DNA from 4 places in the Kitasatospora sp. NPDC058478 genome. Region 3 is predicted to be linked to each of the others. Evidence: riboswitches for the same ligand, from Rfam matches in the RefSeq annotation. Region 3 holds a riboswitch; each other region holds the start of a gene.
The links. A riboswitch is a leader RNA that binds a small molecule or an ion and turns the genes downstream of it on or off. The one in region 3 is predicted to bind cobalamin.

Region 1: it holds a riboswitch for cobalamin, as region 3 does, so the genes downstream of both, metE (5-methyltetrahydropteroyltriglutamate--homocysteine S-methyltransferase) here and ACFWPT_RS18160 (cobalamin biosynthesis protein) in region 3, are expected to answer to the same signal.
Region 2: it holds a riboswitch for cobalamin, as region 3 does, so the genes downstream of both, ACFWPT_RS36060 (HoxN/HupN/NixA family nickel/cobalt transporter) here and ACFWPT_RS18160 (cobalamin biosynthesis protein) in region 3, are expected to answer to the same signal.
Region 4: it holds a riboswitch for cobalamin, as region 3 does, so the genes downstream of both, ACFWPT_RS35680 (FecCD family ABC transporter permease) here and ACFWPT_RS18160 (cobalamin biosynthesis protein) in region 3, are expected to answer to the same signal.

What each region holds. Positions count from the first base shown of each region.
Region 1 is NZ_JBHXML010000009.1:40,613-45,560, forward strand. It holds gene ACFWPT_RS07165 (ABC transporter ATP-binding protein) at 1-1,658, shown strand, start outside; gene ACFWPT_RS07170 (ECF transporter S component) at 1,655-2,569, shown strand; cobalamin riboswitch at 2,599-2,821, shown strand; gene metE (5-methyltetrahydropteroyltriglutamate--homocysteine S-methyltransferase) at 2,986-4,948, shown strand, end outside.
Region 2 is NZ_JBHXML010000091.1:673-5,620, forward strand. It holds gene ACFWPT_RS36045 (AAA family ATPase) at 1-259, shown strand, start outside; gene ACFWPT_RS36050 (Fpg/Nei family DNA glycosylase) at 340-1,149, shown strand; gene ACFWPT_RS36055 (ArsR/SmtB family transcription factor) at 1,202-1,585, opposite strand; cobalamin riboswitch at 1,667-1,881, shown strand; gene ACFWPT_RS36060 (HoxN/HupN/NixA family nickel/cobalt transporter) at 1,911-3,023, shown strand; gene rpmG (50S ribosomal protein L33) at 3,171-3,335, opposite strand; gene rpmB (50S ribosomal protein L28) at 3,509-3,745, shown strand; gene rpsN (30S ribosomal protein S14) at 3,745-4,050, shown strand; gene ACFWPT_RS36080 (CobW family GTP-binding protein) at 4,056-4,948, shown strand, end outside.
Region 3 is NZ_JBHXML010000029.1:73,164-78,111, reverse strand. It holds gene ACFWPT_RS18170 (putative cobaltochelatase) at 1-108, opposite strand, end outside; gene ACFWPT_RS18165 (cobyric acid synthase) at 105-1,643, opposite strand; gene ACFWPT_RS18160 (cobalamin biosynthesis protein) at 1,640-2,608, opposite strand; cobalamin riboswitch at 2,716-2,848, opposite strand; gene ACFWPT_RS18155 (alpha/beta hydrolase family protein) at 3,146-4,258, shown strand; gene ACFWPT_RS18150 (hypothetical protein) at 4,604-4,948, shown strand, end outside.
Region 4 is NZ_JBHXML010000088.1:20,566-25,513, reverse strand. It holds gene ACFWPT_RS35690 (ABC transporter substrate-binding protein) at 1-937, opposite strand, end outside; gene ACFWPT_RS35685 (ABC transporter ATP-binding protein) at 960-1,724, opposite strand; gene ACFWPT_RS35680 (FecCD family ABC transporter permease) at 1,724-2,806, opposite strand; cobalamin riboswitch at 2,896-3,035, opposite strand; gene sodN (superoxide dismutase, Ni) at 3,124-3,519, opposite strand; gene sodX (nickel-type superoxide dismutase maturation protease) at 3,707-4,162, shown strand; gene ACFWPT_RS35665 (CGNR zinc finger domain-containing protein) at 4,191-4,781, opposite strand; gene ACFWPT_RS35660 (amino acid ABC transporter ATP-binding protein) at 4,895-4,948, opposite strand, start outside.

The DNA of each region.
Region 1 (4,948 bases), on a different contig from region 3:
CCCCCGTCCTGCGCGACGTCGACCTGCACATCCCGGAGGGCGAGCTCTGCCTGGTGGTCGGCCGCACCGGCGTCGGCAAGTCGACCCTGCTCGGCGCCGTCAACGGCCTCGTGCCGCACTTCACCGGCGGCACCCTGCGAGGCAGGGTCACCGTGGACGGCCGGGACACCGCGCACCACCCGCCGCGCGAACTCGCCGACGTGGTGGGCGTGGTGGGGCAGGACCCGCTGGCCGGCTTCACCACCGACACGGTGGAGGAGGAACTCGCCTACGTCATGGAGCAGTTGGCCGTCCCGCCGGAGGTGATGCGCAAGCGCGTCGAGGAGACCCTCGACCTGCTCGGCCTCGCCGACCTGCGCCACCGCGCCCTGCACGAGCTCTCCGGCGGCCAGCAGCAGCGCGTCGCCATCGGCTCGGTGCTCACCGCGCACCCGCGCGTCCTGGTCCTGGACGAACCGACCTCGGCGCTCGACCCGACCGCCGCCGAGGAGGTGCTCGCGGCCATCACCCGCCTGGTCCACGACCTCGGCGTCACCGTCCTGCTCGCCGAACACCGCCTGGAGCGGGTCGTCCAGTACGCCGACCGCGTCGCCTACCTGCCCGGCGACGGGACGGTCGTGCACGGGCCGCCCGCCGAGGTCTTCCGGCACGCCGCGATCGCGCCGCCCGTCGTCGACCTCGGCCGGCTGGCCGGGTGGCGGCCGCTGCCGCTCTCCGTCCGGGACGCCCGCCGCGCCGCCGCCCCGCTGCGGGAGCGGCTCACCGACGTGCCCGTTCCTCCGCCGCGCCGGGCAGCGGTGGCGGGGGAGCGGGTGCTGGACGCCCGGGGGGTGGTCGTCCGGTACGGGCCGGTCGCCGCCGTCCGGGAGGTCGGGTTGGACCTGAGGGCCGGCGAGGTCACCGCGCTGATGGGGCGCAACGGCTCGGGCAAGTCCTCGCTCCTGTGGGCCCTCCAGGGCTCCGGCCCCCGGCAGGGCGGCAGCGTGCAGGTCCTCGGCGCCGACGGCGGGCCGGCCGCGGACCCCAAGCGGCTCTCCGCGACCAGGGCCCGGCAGCTCGTCGGGCTCGTCCCGCAGACCCCGACCGACCTGCTGTACCTGGAGACGGTCGCCCAGGAACTCGCCCAGAGCGACCTGGAGGCCCGCAGCGCAGCAGGCCCGACCACAGCCGGGCCGACCGCCGCAGGCCCGACCACAGCCGGCCCGACCGCAGCAAGCCCGACCGCGCGGCAGATCCTCGACCGGCTCGCCCCCGGGATCCCCGACGGCACCCACCCCCGGGACCTCTCCGAGGGCCAGAAGCTGGCCCTGGTCCTGGCGATCCAACTGGCCGCCGCGCCAAGGGTGGTGCTGCTGGACGAACCCACCCGAGGGCTCGACTACCACGCGAAGGAAGCGCTCACCGGCATCGTCGACGCCCTCGCCGCCGAAGGCCGTACGGTCGTCGTCTCCACCCACGACGTCGAGTTCGTCGCCGCCGCCGCCGACCGGGTGGTGGTGATGGCCGAGGGCGAGATCGTCGCCGACGGCCCCACCGCCGAGGTCATCGTCGCCTCGCCCACCTTCGCCCCCCAGACCGCCAAGGTCCTCGCCCCGCTGCCCTACCTGACCACCCGGCAGGTCGCCGCCGCCCTCGCGCCCGCGCAGGCCGCCCGGTGAGCGCCGTCCGGATCCCCGGCCGGGCCCGCGTCGTCGCGGCCCTGGCCGCCTTCATCGGCCTGGTCGCCTTCACCTGGCCGTTCGTCGTCGCCCCCGGGAAGTTCGGTTCCTCCTACGCCCCGCCGCTGATCTTCGGCACCCTGCTGATCCTGGTGCTCGCCGTCGTCATCGCCGAGATCGCGGCCGGCGGCATCGACGCCAAGGCCCTCGCCATGCTCGGCGTCCTGTCCGCCGTCAACGCCGGGCTGCGCCCGCTCGGCGCCGGCACCGCCGGGGTGGAGACGGTTTTCTTCCTCCTCGTCCTGGCCGGCCGGGTCTTCGGCCCGGGCTTCGGCTTCACCCTCGGCTGCACCTCGCTGTTCGCCTCCGCGCTGCTCACCGGCGGCGTCGGCCCCTGGATGCCGTACCAGATGTTCGGCTGCGCGTTCGTCGGCATGCTCGCCGGGCTGCTGCCGAGAACCCGACGGCGGCGCTGGGAGGTGGCGATGCTGGCCGCGTACGGGGCGTTCTCCGGGTACCTCTTCGGCTTCCTCCTCAACCTCTCCTTCTGGCCGTTCTCCACCGACCCGAACAGTTCCATCGCCTACCTGCCGGGGCTGCCCTTCACCGAGCAGTGGCACCGCTACCTGCTCTTCGACCTCGCCACCTCGCTCGGCTGGGACACCGGCCGGGCCGTCACCACCTTCACCGCCGTGCTCGTCGTCGGCCCGGCCGTCCTCACCGTCTTCCGCCGCGCGGCCCGCCGCGCCAACTTCGAGCCCATGGTGGGCTTCGAAGCCCCGGACGCCCCGGACAGTCGACGAGTCACCGCGAACGACACCGCGAACGACACCGCGAACGCCGCCGCGAACGGCACCGCCACCGGCTCCGCGAGCGGCGAGGGAGTCTCACCATGCGGACGGCTTCCGTGAATTCCGCGTCGGCCCCGGCGGTTTGCCCCTAAGCTGGCGACGCAGCTGGTTCGTCCTGCCCGCCAGGCAGGACGTCGCAAGAGGGAACCCGGTGGGAATCCGGGACTGCCCCGCAGCGGTGAGTGGGAACGACCGCCGTCATACGCACTGGACCCGGGACGGGTCTGGGAAGCGATGGCCAGTAGGTACCGGACGCCAACAGGCCCGGTGCGCCCACGAGTCCGAAGACCTGCCCGTTGCCCGCCCGCGGACCGTTCCGCGTGCGGATATCCCGGTGACCTCGTGGGCGGGTCGGCGACCATACCAGGCGGGTCCGGCACGCGCATCGACGTGAGCCGCCGCCCGGTTCGTCATCCCTTCGCGCTCTCGTCCCGTCCCCGGGCACTTGAGGAGCCAGACTCGCGAAGGAGAGTCCCTTGACCACGAAGTCCGCAGCCGCGGCAACCAGGGCCACCGTGTACGGCTACCCCCGACAGGGCCAGGGCCGGGAGCTGAAGAAGGCCGTCGAGGGCTACTGGAAGGGCACGGTCACCGCCGACGCCCTGCGGGAGACGGCGGTCGGCCTGCGCCGGAAGAACTGGGCGCAGCTCGCCGGGGCCGGTGTCCTGGAAGTGCCCACCGGCGACTTCTCGCTCTACGACCACGTGCTGGACACCACGGTCGCCGTCGGCGCGATCCCGCCCCGGCACCGGGATGCGGTCGAAATCGACGCGCTGGACGGCTACTTCGCCATGGCACGCGGCACCCAGGAGGTCGCGCCACTGGAGATGACCAAGTGGTTCGACACCAACTACCACTACCTGGTGCCCGAACTCGGCCCGGACACCGTCTTCACCGCGAACCCGGCCAAGGCCGTCGGGGAGTTCCGGGAGGCGCTGGCGCTCGGCCACACCGCACGCCCCGTGCTCGTCGGCCCCCTCACCTACCTGCTGCTCGCCAAGCCCGCCCCCGGTGTCGCCGAGGACTTCCAGCCGATCACCCTGCTGGACCGGCTGCTGCCCGTCTACGCGCAGCTGCTGGCGGACCTGAAGGCGGCCGGCGCCGAGTGGGTGCAACTGGACGAGCCCGCCCTGGTGCAGGACCGCACCCCGGCCGAGCTGAACGCCGCCGCCCGCGCCTACCGTGAGCTGGGCGGTCTGGCGGACCGTCCGAAGCTGCTGGTCGCGAGCTACTTCGACCGCCTGGGCGAGGCCCTGCCGGTGCTGGCCAAGGCCCCGGTCGAGGGCCTGGCGCTGGACTTCACGGGGCCCGCCGCGGCGAACCTTGACGACCTGGCCGCCGTCGGCGGGCTGCCCGGCAAGCGGCTGGTCGCCGGGGTGGTCGACGGGCGCAACATCTGGATCAACGACCTGGAGAAGTCGCTGGCCACCCTGGCGACCCTGTTGGGCCTCGCCGAGCGGGTCGACGTCGCCCCGTCCTGCTCCCTCCTGCACGTGCCGCTGGACGCCGCCGCCGAACGCGACGTCGACCCGCAGATCCTGCGCTGGCTCGCCTTCGCCCAGCAGAAGGCCAGGGAGGTGGCGCTGCTGGCCCGGGGCCTGCGCGAGGGTACGGGGGCGATCGCCGCCGACCTGGCCGCCAACCGCGCCGACCTCGCCTCGCGCGCCAACTCGCCGATCACCCACGACCCGGCGGTGCGCGCCCGCACCGCCGCCGTCACCGACGCGGATGCGCGCCGCGCCCAGGCCTACCCGCAGCGGGCCGAGGCCCAGCGTGCCCGGCTCGGCCTGCCGCTGCTGCCGACCACCACCATCGGCTCGTTCCCGCAGACCTCCGAACTGCGGGTCGCCCGGGCCGACCTCACGGCGGGCCGGATCGACGCGGCGGCCTACCGGGAGCGGATGGAGACCGAGGTCCGGGAGGTCATCGCCTTCCAGGAGAAGGCCGGACTGGACGTCCTGGTGCACGGCGAGCCCGAGCGCAACGACATGGTCCAGTACTTCGCCGAACAGCTCACCGGCTACCTCGCCACCCGGCACGGCTGGGTGCAGTCCTACGGCACCCGGTACGTGCGCCCGCCGGTCCTGGCCGGGGACATCTCCCGCCCGCACCCGATGACCGTCGACTGGTTCCGCTACGCGCAGGGCCTCACCGACCGTCCGGTCAAGGGCATGCTCACCGGCCCCGTCACGATGCTCGCTTGGTCCTTCGTCCGCGACGACCAGCCGCTCGGCGACACCGCCCGCCAGGTCGCCCTCGCCCTGCGCGACGAGGTCACCGACCTGGAGGCCGTGGGCGCGGCCGTCGTCCAGGTCGACGAGCCGGCCCTGCGCGAGACCCTGCCGTTGCGCGCCGCCGACCGCCCGGCGTACCTGGCGTGGGCGACCGAGTCCTTCCGCCTGGCCACCTCGGGCGTCCGCGCCGACACCCAGGTCCACA
Region 2 (4,948 bases), on a different contig from region 3:
CTGGAAGCGGCACATCGGCCCCGGCATGATCCCGGTCGTGCTGCTGCCCAGCCTGGACTCCGTGCTGCACCGCAACGCCCGGCGCGGCGGCACCCGGCGGCTCGGTGACGAGGAGGTGGCGCGGATCCACGGCCGGATGGCCGGCTGGTACAACTCCGGGCTGCCGATCATCGACAACTCGTACCTGGACGTGGCCGGCACCGCCGCCGAGCTGGACCGCGTCATCCTGGCCCGGCTGATGGGCATGCCGGTCCGCTGACCTGCGACGATCCGGTGCTGTCGGCGCCGACTGCGATGATGTGCAGGTCCTGTCGAACCACCCCGGGGGAGCTGACGCCCGTGCCGGAAGGCCACATCATCCACCGCCTCGCCGCCGAGAACCGGAAGGCCTTCGGCGGCCGCCCGGTCGAGGTGTCCAGCCCGCAGGGCCGGTTCGCCGACGAGGCCAAGGCCATCGACGGGCAGCTGCTCACCGCGGCCGAAGCCGTCGGCAAGCACCTGTTCCTCGGCTTCGAGGAGGGCGCCTGGGTGCACGTCCACCTCGGCCTCTACGGCGGCTTCGCCTTCGGCACCGGGCCCGCGCCCGAGCCGGTCGGCCTGGTCCGGCTGCGGCTGGCCAACGACGACGGCTACGCCGATCTGCGCGGCCCCAACACCTGCGCGCTGGTCACCGGCGCGGAGAAGGCCGCCGTCGCCGCCCGGCTGGGCCCCGACCCGCTGCGCGCCGACGCCGACCCGCAGGCCGCCTGGCGCCGGATATCGGCCAGCCGGACGACCGTCGCCGCGCTGCTGATGGACCAGAAGGTGCTGGCCGGGGTGGGCAACGTCTACCGGGCCGAGGTGCTGTTCCGCCACGGGATCAACCCGCACCGCGCCGGCCGCGACCTCACCCGGGGCGAGTGGGACGCGATCTGGGCCGACCTGGTCGCCCTGATGCGCGAGGGCGTCGGCGCGGGCCGGATCGACACCGTCCGGCCCGAGCACACCCCCGAGGCGATGGGCCGCCCGCCGCGTGTCGACGACCACGGCGGCGAGGTGTACGTCTACCGGCGGGCCGCGATGCCCTGCCTGGTCTGCGGCACCGACGTCCGGACGGAGCAGCACGCCGCGCGCAACCTCTTCTGGTGCCCCGCCTGCCAGGCGGCCTGACCGGGTCCGCGGTTGCTCCGGCCGGGCCCCGGCGTGTCCTCCGGGGGGCCGGTCAGCCGACGGCCACGGTGGGCTCGTGGTGTTCGGCGGCGGCGCACGCGTCGAGGAGGGGGCGCATGGCCTCGTCCACGAGCCGGTAGCGCACGACCCGCCCGTCCTTGTCCCCGGTGACCACGCCCGCGGTGCGGAGCAGCCGCAGGGCCTGGGACACGGCGGGGTCGCGCATGCCGGTGGCGACGGCGAGGTCGGAGACGGCGAGCGGGCCGGCCCGGTGGAGGGCGAGCAGGAGGGCGAGCCGCCCGGGGTCGGCGAGCAGGGAGAACCGCTCGGCCCAGGTGCGGACGTGCGCGGGGTCGCCGATCGCGGCGATGGCCTCGCAGACCCGGTGTCCGTCGATGGTGCGGTGGCCCGCGCGGTCGGCCGGTACGAGATGCATGCGCACATTGTTGCAGGAGGGGGCCTGTGATCCTGGACACCTGCGCAGGTGCGCAGCCTTGCAAGGGTGGGTCCTGACCCCTACGGTGTTCCCCGCCGTGGTGCTCGGGAAGACCGGTGACGGATCCTCAGGGGTCCCAGTCCGGAGCGGCCCTCGCCACTGTGATCGGGCCATCGTGATCGTCGACGATGGAGAGACGTCCGTACCCACGACGCCACTGGGAGCCTCGCGCACCTGGGAAGGCGGGTACGGGACCCCCGTAAGCCAGGAGACCGGCCACGGCATCTCACGAAGTGTTTCCACGAGGTGCTGGAGCGTGACCCGAATGACCCTGCCCGAAACCGCCGCCGCCGAGGCGCCGGCGACACCGTCCGTGCTGCCCACGTTCCGCTGGAAGCGCGAGGACACCGTTCGCACGGCCGGGCTGATGGGGGTGATCCTGGCCATGCACGTGGTGGCGTTCGGGACGCTCATCTTCCTGGTCGCGCCCCACAACTACGCGGTCGGCACCCAGGTCTTCGGCGTGGGCCTGGGGATCACCGCGTACACCCTCGGCATGCGGCACGCCTTCGACGCCGACCACATCGCGGTGATCGACAACACCACCCGCAAGCTGATGGCGGACGGCAAGCGGCCGGTCTCGGTCGGCTTCTGGTTCGCCCTCGGGCACTCCTCGATGGTGGTGCTGATGGCCGCCCTGGTGGCGGGCGGCGCGCAGCTGGCCAGCACGCTGATGGACGACGACTCGACCACCCACAAGTGGCTCGGGATGGTCGGCACGACGGCCTCCGGCGCGTTCCTCTACCTGATCGGCGCGCTCAACCTGGCCGCGCTGCTCGGCATCCTCAAGGTGTTCCGGGCGATGCGGGCCGGGTCGTACGACGAGGCGCAGCTGGAGGAGCACCTCAACTCGCGGGGCTTCATGGCCCGGGTGCTGAACCGGGCGACCCGCTCGATCACCCGGCCCGGGCAGATGTTCCCGGTGGGCATGGTGCTGGGGCTGGGCTTCGACACCGCGACCGAGGTCACCCTGATGGTGATGGCCGGGTCGGGCGCGGCGGCCGGGTTGCCCTGGTACGCGATCGTCTGCCTGCCGCTGCTGTTCGCGGCCGGGATGAGCCTGTTCGACACCCTGGACGGGACGTTCATGAACTTCGCGTACCAGTGGGCCTTCGCCAACCCGGTCCGGAAGGTGTACTACAACCTGACGATCACCGGGCTGTCGATCGCGGTGGCCTTCGTCATCGGCACCATCGAGCTGGTCGGCGTGCTGCACGAGAAGCTCGATCTGACCGATCCGGTCACCGGCTGGATCGCGGGCATCTCGCTGGACAACGTCGGCTACGCGATCGCCGGGCTGTTCGTGGTGGTCTGGGCCGCGGCGATCGCCTACTGGAAGCTGGCCCGGGTGGAGAAGCGCTGGGTGGCCGCCGAGTAGTGGCGGCTGCGAGCGGCGACGGCTGCGAGCAGCGACGGCGCCTCCCCCGGGATCCCGGGGGAGGCGCCGTTTCGTCGCTGCGGGGCGGTACGGGTCGCTGCCGGTCGGCGTTCCGTCGGTGCGGGGTTCAGTTCGGGCGGGCGGGGTTCAGCGCTCTTCGCGGAAGTCGACGTGTCGGCGCGCGACCGGGTCGTACTTGCGCAGGACCATCCGGTCCGGGTCGTTGCGGCGGTTCTTGCGGGTCACGTACGTGTAGCCGGTGCCGGCGGTGGAGCGGAGCTTGATGACGGGGCGCAGTTCACTACGGGCCATGGGTGTCCTCCCGGGTTGGCGGGTTGGCGGGTTGGCGGGTTGGCGGGTTGGCGGGTTGGCGGGTTGGCGGGGTGTTCGGGGCCGGGGCGAAACCGTACACCGAAATGGAAGTCATTTTCATCTGGTGTAACGTGAGCTCCGTCCTGCCCATTCCCGGACGTCAGGGAGCACCCATGTCCGCCCACTGCCAACTCACCGGCCGCAAGCCCGGATTCGGCAACGCGATCTCGCACTCGCACCGCCGCACCCGCCGCCGCTTCGACCCCAACATCCAGCACAAGCGCTACTGGCTGCCCGGCGAGGGCCGGTACGTCCGGCTCACCCTCAGCGCCAAGGGCATCCGCACCATCGACACGATCGGCATCGAGGCCGCCGTCGCCCGCATCCGCGCCCGAGGGGGGAAGGTCTGATGGCCAAGCAGAGCAAGATCGCCAAGAACGAGCAGCGCCGCGCCGTCGTGGCCCGGTACGCCGAGCGCCGCGCCGAGCTCAAGCGGATCATCGCCCACCCCGGCACCGCCCCCGCCGAACGCGCCGCCGCCCAGGCCGAACTCGCCCGCCAGCCCCGCGACGCCAGCGCCACCCGGATCCGCAACCGCGACGCCGTCGACGGCCGCCCCCGCGGCTACCTGCGGGCCTTCGGCCTCTCCCGGGTCAACCTCCGCGTCCACGCCCACGCCGGCCACCTGCCCGGCGTCCGCAAGGCCAGCTGGTGAGCGGCGTGGACGGGATCAAGCTGCCCGTGGTGGTCGTCGCCGGACTGCACGCCGCCGAACGCCGGGCCGCCGTCCGGGAGTTGGCCGCGGCTGCGGTGGACGCGGTGGTCCTCCACCACGACCTGCGGGAGGCCTCGCAGGGTGTCGTCCACCGTGAACTGCGCGACGCGGGAGGCGGGTTCGACGCCGCCGACGTCCCGCTGGTGAACGACTGCCCCTGCTGCGCCCTGCGCGAGGACCTGCTGCCGCGACTGCTGCGGATCGCCGACGAAGGCCGGTACGGACTCGCGATCGTCGAACTGTGGGGCGGCAGCGACCCGCACCCGGCCGTCGAGGTGATCGCCGGGGGAGAGGCGGACGGCCGCCATCTGGAGGACGCCGTCGAACTCGCGGGCGTGGTCACGGCCGTCGACCCGGACCGGCTGATCGGCGAACTCTCCGTCTCCGACGACCTGGTGGACCACGGCGAGCACACCGCCCGCCAGGACCAGCGGACCCGCGCGGAGGCGCTCGCCCACCAGGTCGAGTACGCCACCACCCTCGCCGTCCCGCGCGCGACGGCGCACACGCCCGGGCTCGCGCTGCTCCGCCAGCTCCACCCCACCGCCCGGGTCGTCCGGCTCGGCACCGGCGCGCTCACCCGGGCCGCCCTCGGCGGCTTCGACGTCGCCGCCGCCCGCGACCGGGTCAACCCGGCGATCGCGCTGCTCCCGCAGGAGAGCGACGAGGCCGGCGTCACCACGCTGGTCTGGGAGCGCCGCCGCCCGCTGCACCCCGAGCGGCTGCACCGGGCGCTGGAACTGCTCGTCCCCGCCGCCCAGCGCAGCCGCGGCCGCTTCTGGCTGGCCAACCGGCCCGACCTGATGCTCGCCTGGGACGCCGCCGGGGCCAACCTCGC
Region 3 (4,948 bases):
GCGCACCAGCACGCCGCCCACGGCCGGCGAGACCGCGTTGAGCAGCAGGCCGAGCCGCAGGTCGGGCATGCCGACGATCGCGGTGAACGGATAGCGGACGTCACTCATGCATACTCCCCAGGTGCCCCGGGCGCCAGGAACGGCAGCGATCCGGCCGCCGGCACCCCGCCCTCGATCAGCTTCCACAGCGCGTCGGTGTCCGCGTGCTCCTCGATCAGGTCGCCCAGCCGGTCCAGCCGGGCCTCGCGCGCCTCGGCGAACGAGGTGTCCGGCGCCGGCACGAACGCCCGGCCCGCCAACGCGGCGACCTCGCGCAGGAGTTCACGACGGAAGCCGTCGTTCTCCAGCGCGCCGTGCCAGGTCGTGCCCCACACCGGGCCGACCCGGCAGCCGTCCAGGCCGTGCCCGTCGTCATCGGAGAAGAACGGCTCGCCCCCCTCCACGGCCACCACCCCGTGGTGGATCTCGTACCCCTCGACCCGCTGCCCGTACGCCGTGCCGACCGGCCGCGCCAGCACCTTCTCGGCGCCGAACCGCACGTGCGTCGGCAGCAGGCCCAGGCCCTCGACCGAGCCGGCCCCGGACTCCACCTCGTCCTCGATCCCGCGCGCCAGCATCTGGTAGCCGCCGCACACCCCGAGGACCGGCAGCCCGGCCGCCGCCCGCGCCTTCAGCGCCGGCTCCAGGCCGCGTTCGCGCAGCCAGGCCAGGTCGGCCACGGTGGCCCGGGTGCCGGGCAGCACCACCAGGTCGGCGTCGGCCAGTTCCTCCGGCCGGGTCACCCAGCGCACCAGCACGCCGGGCTCCTGCGCCAGGGCGTCCAGGTCGGTGAAGTTCGACAGCCGGGGGAAGCGCACCACGGCCACCCGCAGCACGTCCGCCCCGAGCGGGCCGCGGCCGTCGACCCGGTCCACCACCGTGGACAGGTCCAGCGAGTCCTCGGCGTCCAGCCACAGGCCCGGCAGCATCGGCAGGGTGCCCAGCACCGGACGGCCGGTCAGCCCGTGCAGCATCTCCAGGCCGGGCGCCAGCAGCCGCGCGTCGCCGCGGAACTTGTTGACGAACCAGCCCGCCACGTGCCGCTGGTCCTGCGCCGACAGCAGCGCCAGCGTCCCGTACATCGCCGCGAAGACGCCGCCGCGGTCGATGTCCCCGACCACCACCACCGGCAGCCCGGCGGCCGTCGCCAGGCCCATGTTGGCGATGTCCCGGTCCCGCAGGTTGATCTCGGCGGGCGAGCCGGCGCCCTCGCAGACCACCACCTCGTAGCGGCGGCGCAGATCCGCCAGGCACTCCAGCGACCGTTCCAGCAGGACGGGCTTGCGCTCGCGGTAGTCCAGCGCGCCCACCTCGGCGACCGGCCGGCCCAGCAGCACCACCTGGCTGCGGCCGTCCGCGCCCGGCTTCAGCAGCACCGGGTTCATCGCCGCCTCCGGCTCCACCCGGGCCGCCTGCGCCTGCATCGCCTGCGCCCGGCCGATCTCGGCGCCGTCGGCGGTGACGAAGGAGTTCAGCGACATGTTCTGCGCCTTGAACGGCGCGACCCGCACCCCCTGCCGAGCCAGCCAGCGGCAGATGCCCGCGGTCACCACGCTCTTGCCCGCGTCCGAGGTCGTCCCGGCGACCAGCAGTGCGTTGCTCATGCCCTTCCCCTCCACCGTGTCATCAGCAAGCGCAGCGCGACGTGCCCCGCGACCGTCGTACCCAGGGCCAGCGCGCCCACCCGCCGGGAGAGCACGCAGGCCCGCTCGATGTCGTCCACCGTCACCGGGCGCAACTCCGCGCCCAGCACCGGCCGGTGCTCCACCCGCTCCCCGTACTGGAGGGTCCCGCCCAGCCGGACGCCCACCGCGCCCGCGAAGGCCGCCTCCGCCTGGCCCGCGTTCGGGCTCGGGTGCGCCGAGCCGTCCCGCCGCCAGACCCGCCAGGCCGTTTTCGGCTGCGGCGCGGCGGCCACCGTGAGCAGCGCCGTCAGCCGGGCGCCCGGCCAGCCCGCCACGTCGTCGAGCCGGGCCGAGGCCCAGCCGAACCGGGCGTACCGCGGCGAGCGGTGGCCGACCATCGCGTCCAGCGTGTTCACCGCGCGGAACGCCAGCAGCCCCGGCGTGCCCGCCAGCGTGCCCCAGACCAGCGCGTTCACCACGGCGTCCGCCGTGTTCTCGGCCACCGACTCGACCACCGCGCGGGCGATCTGCGGCCCGTCCAGCGCGCTCGGATCCCGCCCGCACAGGTGCGGCAGCCGTTCCCGCGCGGCCGTCAGGTCGCCCGTGGCCAGCGACCGGCCGATGGTGCGCGCCTCCCGGGTCAGCGAGGTGCCGCCCAGCACCGTCCAGGTCGCGGCGGCCGCCAGCGCGGCCCGGCCCAGCGGACGCCGGCCCACCGTACGGTCCAGGGCCACCGCGCCGGCCGCGACCGCGCCCACGCACAGCGCCGTGTACCCGGCGCCGGCCACCCGGTCGTCCTGCCACACCCGCCGCTCCAGCCGGGTCGCCGCGCCGCCGAAGACGGCCACCGGGTGGCCGCGCCGGGGGTCGGCGAAGCGGGCGTCCGCGGCGAAGCCCGCGGCGGCGCCGAGCGCGAACGCGGCGGCGCGGGTCAGCGGGCGCACGGCGGGTTCGGCGGAAGGCCGCGTCGGGTCCGGCGGGTCGGGGCAGCCTGCATCGCGTGCGTGTCCTCACTCAGGGTCCGCGCCCTGGATCGACGTACCGGGGGCGAGAGTCTCCTGGCTTCCGGGTCGGACGCACCCCCGGGCCTTCCAGCGGCTTCTGACGGTCCGCCGTGGCAATGTTCCGAGCGTGCTCCCCGGTGACAGTGGCGGGACCGCGCCGGACTCGCACCGGCTTCCTCTGCATGCCTCCGTTTGGCCCCAGGATCCCATCACGCGGCCGAACCGGGAGTCAACCGAGGTCACGGAGGGGTTGGTCACACCTCGGAGCCCTGTCGCCGGTGCCGTTCTCGCCCGCCCGAGGCCCGCCTGACGCCCGCCCCGCCCGACGCCCCGCCGTGACCCGGACGGCCCAGCCCGGTGGCCGCCCGCGCGGCCCCCCGGTGAACTGGTGCCCGAACACCGTCCGAGCACCGCCCGGACACCGCCCGGACACCGTCCGGTCCAAGAGCAGCCAAGACCAGCAGAGCGGGGAGCGATATGCGTTGGGGAACCGCGGCCGTCGTGGCGGCCGCCGTCGTCGGCGCCGGGGCCGCCGTCCTGGTGATCGGCCGTCGGGCCTCCGAACGGCTGGTCCACCCGGCGAGCGCCGTCCGGGAGTCGGGCCCCGTCCTGGTGCGGAGCCTCGCCGCGGGCCGGATCACCTTCAACCGCCGCCCCGAGAGCCTGCGCCCCGGCCGCTGGGCCGTGGAATGGGACGACCACGGCCACGCCGTCGTCGAGGACGTCCTGCACAGCGACGAGAACGGTGTCACCCGCCGCCTCGTCCGCGCCGACCGGGGCACCCTCACCCCCGGCACCGAGGTCCGCTTCACCCCCCGCGTCCACCTCGGCGACCCCACGGAGGCGCTCGGCCTCCCCTTCACCGACACCGCCGCCGACGGCGAACTCGGCGCCCTCCCCGCCTGGCGCCTCGACGGCAAACGCGGCACCTGGGTGATCCTCGTCCACGGCCCCGGCGCCGACCGGCAGCAGACCCTCCCGGTCCTCCCCGTCCTCGACCGCCTCGCCCTGCCCGCCCTCGCCGTCACCTACCGGGGCGACCAGGGCGCCCCCGCCTCGCCGGACGGGCTCGGCCACTTCGGCGAGACCGAGTGGCGCGACGTCGAGTCGGCGGTCCGGCTCGCCCTCGACAGCGGCGCCGGCCGGGTCATCCTGTACGGCTGGTCCCTCGGCGCCACCATGGCCCTCCAGACGGCCTCCCGCTCCGCCTGGGCCCATGCCATCAGCGGCCTCGTCCTGGACTCGCCGGTCCTCGACCTGCCCGCCACCGCCCGCCGCGGCGCCGCCCGGGCCGGCTACACCGGCGCCGCCGCCGAGCTCGGCGCCCTCGCCGCCGAGGGCCGCACCGGCGTCGACCTCGCCGACTTCAGCCGCATCGCCGAGGGCGCCGACCTGCGTGTCCCCACCCTCCTCCTGCACAGCCCCGACGATCAGGTCGCCCCGTTCCGCGCCGCCGAGCGCCTCGCCGCCGCCCGCCCCGGCGTGGTCAGCCTCCGGCCTTTCCCGGGCGCCGACCACGCCACCCTCTGGAACTCCGCCCCCACCCACTACACCGAACTCCTCCGCCGCTGGCTCACCCCCCTTCTCTGAACCCAGCCCCCCCGCACGAGAAGTCACACCGACAGGGCCTCTGTACGAAACCCGGACCTCACCCGTCAGCCACGGAGTGTGACCGGTCGGGCGGGTAGCGCGACCGCCGCCGCAAGGGTTGAGCCGGGATGGCATGCCCCCGCCACCTGTTTCCGGCCAGGCGGTTTGCCTCTGTTGCCCGATTGTTGCCCGATCTTGGGGAGGCGCCGTCGACGGCCGCCCGTCCGTACAGCCAACCGGATGTGACAGAAGGCCGGTACAAGGGGAAGACTGCTCGACGTGACGTCTCGGAATCCGCGCGACCGTGATGCCCCGCTCCCTCCGACGATCGGTACTGGTGCGACGGTGACCCGTCTCCCCGGTACGGCCCACCGGCCCGCCGCCGGCAAGCCGGGCGGGGCCGGGGTACCCCGCCGACGAGGGCCCGCTGCGGCGCCCGGTCGGGGGAGGGTTCCCGTACCGGAGGGCTTCCCCGCGCCGGCCGAGCTGGCGCCGCTGGCCCGCCGGATGCTGGTGGACGCCGTCCGGATCGCCCGCTGGGCGGGGGACCTGGAAGAGGTCGACAAGCGGGGCGAGCTGCTGCCCGACGACGCCCGTGCGGCGGGTCGGGCGCTGGCCATGACGGTCGGCGCCGCCGCCAAGGCGTGGGGGCAGGCACTGCTGGTCGGCCTGGTGGAGGCCAGGGACGGC
Region 4 (4,948 bases), on a different contig from region 3:
GCGGGCTCTCCACCAGGTCGACGTAGTCCAGGACGAAGATCCGGTCGTTCCTGACCGCCGAGACGCCGGCCAGCGGCGGGAAGGACTTCAGGAAGGCGCGCTTGGCGTCGGCGCCGGTCTCGCCGTAGTTGTTGATCAGGATCACCTCGGGGTCGCGCTGCACCACGCTCTCCCAGCCGACGGTGACCCAGGTGTCCGCGAGGTCGCCCATCACGTTGGCCCCGCCTGCCTTGGCGATGATCTCGTCGGCCGCGGCGAACTTCCCGGCGGTGTACGGCTTGTCCTGCCCGCTGTCGTACAGGAACACGGACGGCCGGCGCTCGGGCTGCGGGGCGGCGGCGACCTGCGCCTTGAAACCGGCGACCAGCTTGTCCGCCCGGTCGCGGACGTCGAAGATCTCGCCGAGGTTGGCCAGGTCGGTGTAGAGCGCGTCCAACGGGGACATCACACCGCGCTCGGTGCCCTTGCCGCTGCGGCAGGACTCGCTGAGCACGTACGAGGCGATGCCGAGGTCCCCCAGCGCCTGCGGGGTGAAGCCGCGGCCCTCGTCGAAGCCGTAGTGCCAGCCGGCGAAGACCAGGTCGGCCTTGGCGCCCAGCACGATCTCCTTGGTGATCTCCTTCTTGGAGAGCCACGCGGTCTGCTGGTAGCCGTCCTTCCAGGCGACCTGGTCGACCCGGCCCTTGTCGTCGGGCATCACGTAGCCGGCCATCCGGTCGGCCAGGCCGAGGGCGAGCATCAGCTCGGTGATGCCGACGTCGTTGGTCACCGTCCGGGCGGGCTTCTGCGGGAAGGTGAGCTTGGTGCCGCAGTTCTCCACGGTCACCGGGTAGTGGGCGGAGGCGGCGGTGGCGTCGCCGCTCGGGGCGATCTCGGCGCCGCAGGCGGTGAGCCCGAGGGTGAGCAGGGCGGTGATGGCAACAGCCTTGGTGCGCACGGGGGTTCCTTCGGGGTGTGGGTCAGATCCGGTCGAAGAGCAGTTGGACGGCGCCGGTCACCGGGTGCCGGACGGGGGTGGCCCGGACGCCGAACACCTCGGCCAGCAGGGCGGGTCGGAGCACCTCGGCGGGCGGCCCCGAGGCGACGATCCGGCCGGCTTGCAGCACGTACAGCAGGTCGCAGTGGCCGGCCGCCAGGTTGAGGTCGTGCAGCGCGGTGAGCACCGTCGGCCCGGCCTCCCGGACCAGCGCCAGCACGTCCAACTGGTGGGCGATGTCCAGGTGGTTGGTGGGCTCGTCCAGCACCAGCAGTCGGGGCTCCTGGACCAGCGCGCGGGCGATCAGCACCCGCTGCTTCTCGCCGCCGGACAGGCTCAGGAAGCCCCGCCCGGCCAACTGCTCGGCGCCGACCTTGCGCAGCGCCTCGGTGCAGCGGGCGTGGTCGTCCGCGCCCGGGCCGCCCAGGCCGCGCCGGTGCGGCAGCCGGCCCATGGCGACCACCTCGGCCACCGTGAAGTCGAACTCGGCGGAGTGCTCCTGGGGGAGCGCGGCCACCCGCCGGGCGGCCTCGCGCGCGGTCAGCGCGTGCAGGTCCGTGCCGTCCAGCCGGACGGCCCCGGCGGCCGGCCGCAGCGCCCGGTAGACGCAGCGCAGCAGCGTCGACTTGCCGCTGCCGTTCGGTCCGATCAGTCCGACCACCTGCCCGGCGGCGGCGTCCAGGGCGACGTCGTGGACCAGCCGGGCACCGGCCAGCTCGACCGAGACGGAGTCCAGGGCGAGATCCATCAGCGGCCTCCGAAGGAATAGCCGCGACGGCGCATCAGCAGCAGGAAACAGGGCACCCCGAGCACCGCGGTGACCACCCCGACCGGCAGTTCGGCGGGCGCCAGCAGGGTGCGCGAGACGATGTCCACCCAGACCAGCAGCAGCGCCCCGGCGAGCGGCGCGACCAGCAGCACCCGGCGGTGCCCGGCGCCGACCAGCATCCGGGCCAGGTGCGGCACCATCAGCCCGACGAAGCCGATCGCCCCGCTGACGGCCACCACCGTGCCGGTGACGGCGGCGGTCACCACGAACAGCTCGCGGCGCAGCCGGTCCGGGTCCACGCCCAGCGAGGCGGCCGTCTCGTCGCCCATGGCGAGCGCGTCCAGCCGGCCGGCGGCGCAGGCCAGGTACGCCAGGCCGGCCAGCACGGTGGTGGCGGCGATCGGCACCGAGCCCCAGGTGGCGCCTCCGAGGCTGCCGAGCAGCCACATCATGGCGTCCCGGGCGGCCTCGCCGCGGGCGGCCGCGAAGACCATCAGCGCGGTGACGGCGGAGAAGCCGTAGGAGAGCGCGGTGCCGGTGAGCACCAGCCGCAGCGGGGTGAGCCCGTAGGCCGTCCGCGCCGCGAGGTAGACCAGCACCATGGCGACCAGCGCGGAGCCGAACGCGGAGGCCGAGATCGCCCACACCCCGAGCGAGGCGAAGGCGCCGAGCAGCAGCACCGCGTTGGCGCCGACGGCCGCGCCGGAGGAGATGCCGAGTACGAACGGGTCGGCCAGCGCGTTGCGCACCAGGGCCTGGACGGCGACCCCGGTGGCGGCCAGCCCGGCGCCGACCACGGCGGCCAGCACGGCGCGCGGCAGCCGGATCTCCCAGACGATCGCGTAGGCGGCGGCCTCCTCCGCCTCCAGCCGTCCGCCCGTCAGCCCGGCGGCCAGCAGCCGCAGGACGCGGGGCAGGCCGATCCCGGAGGCGCCCAGCGCCACGCCGCAGAGCAGCGAGAGCAGCAGGGCGGCGGCCAGGCCGACGGCGAGCGGGAGGGCGGGTATTCGGCGGGCGGGCGGGCTCGTTGCGCCACTGCCCGCGGCTGCGGTGCTGCTCACGGTGCGCCTTGCCTCGGGCCGCGGGTGCGCGGGGGCGGCACCGGTCGGGCGCGGGCCCGGGCGCCATCCCCTCGCAGTCCACGGCGAGTTGTCGGGAGTTCAGCGGCCGGGGGCGATCGGGCTGGCGCGGCCCCGGGGGCCGTGCTCACCGTTGCGGGTCAGCGCCGGATTCACACCGGACTTCCCCCTCGGACGCCCTGGCAGCATAACAGCCACTCAGGCTAGGCAACCCTTACCGGGCTCGGGTGGGGCGTGAACGCACGACCGCCCCCGTCCGGGCTCGCGGACGGGGGCGGTCGGGTGGCGACGCGTCAGGCTCAGGCCTGCTTGGTCTCCCAGAAGATCTTGTCGACCTCGGCGATCAGGTCCAGCAGGGCCTGGCCGGTGGCGGGGTCGGTGGACGCCTTGGCGGCCGAGGCGGCCTTCAGGGTGTCGTTGATCAGCTGGTGCAGCTGCGGGTACTTCTCGAAGTGCGGGGCCTTGAAGTAGTCGCTCCACAGCACCGAGATGTGGTGCTTGACGGCCTCGGCACGCTGCTCCTTGATGATCAGGGCGCGGGTGCGGAAAGCCGGGTCCTCGTTGGCCTGGTACTTCTCCTGGGTGCCCTTGACCGACTCGGCCTCGATCCGGGCCTGCGCCGGGTCGTACACGCCGCAGGGCAGGTCACAGTGGGCGTGGGCGGTGGCGCGCGGTGCAAACAGACGAGAGAACATGGGAGTCCTTCCTTAGATCGTCTTCCCGCGCCCGAGATTACCCTTCCGCCCCCGGGGTTTCGCGATCGGGCGGTGGGCCTAGGGCAAAAGGCGGACCCGGAACCGGGGTAATCCGGACATCGAACGGATCGAACGGGGTGACGGTCCGTACGGCAGACTGGGACCGGTCGGTCCGGGAGGAGGAGTCGTGGCGCGGAGCACGGAACCGGCGGGCACGGAACCCCGGGGGCGGGGCGGCGGCGCGGTGCCGTTCGGGCTGGTCGACGTGGCGGGCCCGTCGATGGTCCCGACCCTGCGCGAGGGCGACCAGTTGCTGGTGCGCTACGGCGCGCCGATCCGGCCCGGCGCGGTGGTGCTCTTCCGGCACCCCTTCCAGCAGGACCTGCTGGTGGTGAAGCGGGCCGCCGAGCGGCGTCCGAGGGGCTGGTGGCTGCTGTCCGACAACCGGCCGGTGGACAGCGACAGCCGCAGCTACGGCCCGGTCCCGGACGAACTGGTGCTCGGCCGGGTGCTGCTGAGGCTGCGCCCGCGCCCGGCCTGGCTGGCGCCGGGGCGGCGGCTGGAGCGGCTGCTGCTGAGCACCCGGCTGGCCCGGGTGCCGGGCCTGGCCCGCCGCCTGGGCGTCTGGGCGGACGAGCTCTGACTCCCTGACCCCCTGGGCCCTGCCCTGCCTAGCCGGCGGCGCCGAGTGCCGCGGCCTCGGCCTCCTGGCGCTTGCGGGCCCGGTACGCGGCGACGTTGGCGCGGGTCGCGCAGCGGTCCGAGCAGTAGCGGCGGGAGCGGTTGGTCGAGGTGTCCAGGTAGGCGTTGCGGCAGGGCGCGGCCTGGCAGATGCCGAGCCGGTCGGCGCCCAGCTCGGTCAGGTGGACGGCCAGGCCCATGCAGGCGACCGCGCTGAAGTGCGCGGTGGCGGTCGGCGAGTTGTCGGCCAGGTGCAGGTGCCAGCGCGGCCGGCCGGCGTCGTCCAGGTAGTCGTGCCCGGAGACCAGCGGGCTGACCGGGTACTCCATCAGCAGGCTGTTCAGCAGGTCGACGCCCCGGATCTCGTCGCCCTCGGCGGCGGCCTCGAAGACCCCGCGCAGCCTGGTCCGCACCGCCCGCAGCCGGGGCAGGTCGGACTCGTCGGCCTGTGCGGCGGCCCGCGAGGAGTCGGAGAACAGGCCGCGCACCGCGTCCACGGACGTCAGCGTGTCGGTGCCGCGTTCGGGCTCCTCGGTGTTCACCAGCCGAACGGCGAGATCGGCGTACGAGGCGAGCTCCACGGAGGTCCTTCCAAAAGGTCGGTAACGGGCTGATTGCGTCCAGCCTATTACCTGGGTGGGGAAAACGTCGGCGCCCGGCAGGAGCAGCCTGCCGGGCGCCGGTCGGTACGGTTCTACAGCACCTTGGAGAGGAAGGCGCGGGTGCGCTCGTGCCGGGGGTCGGTGAG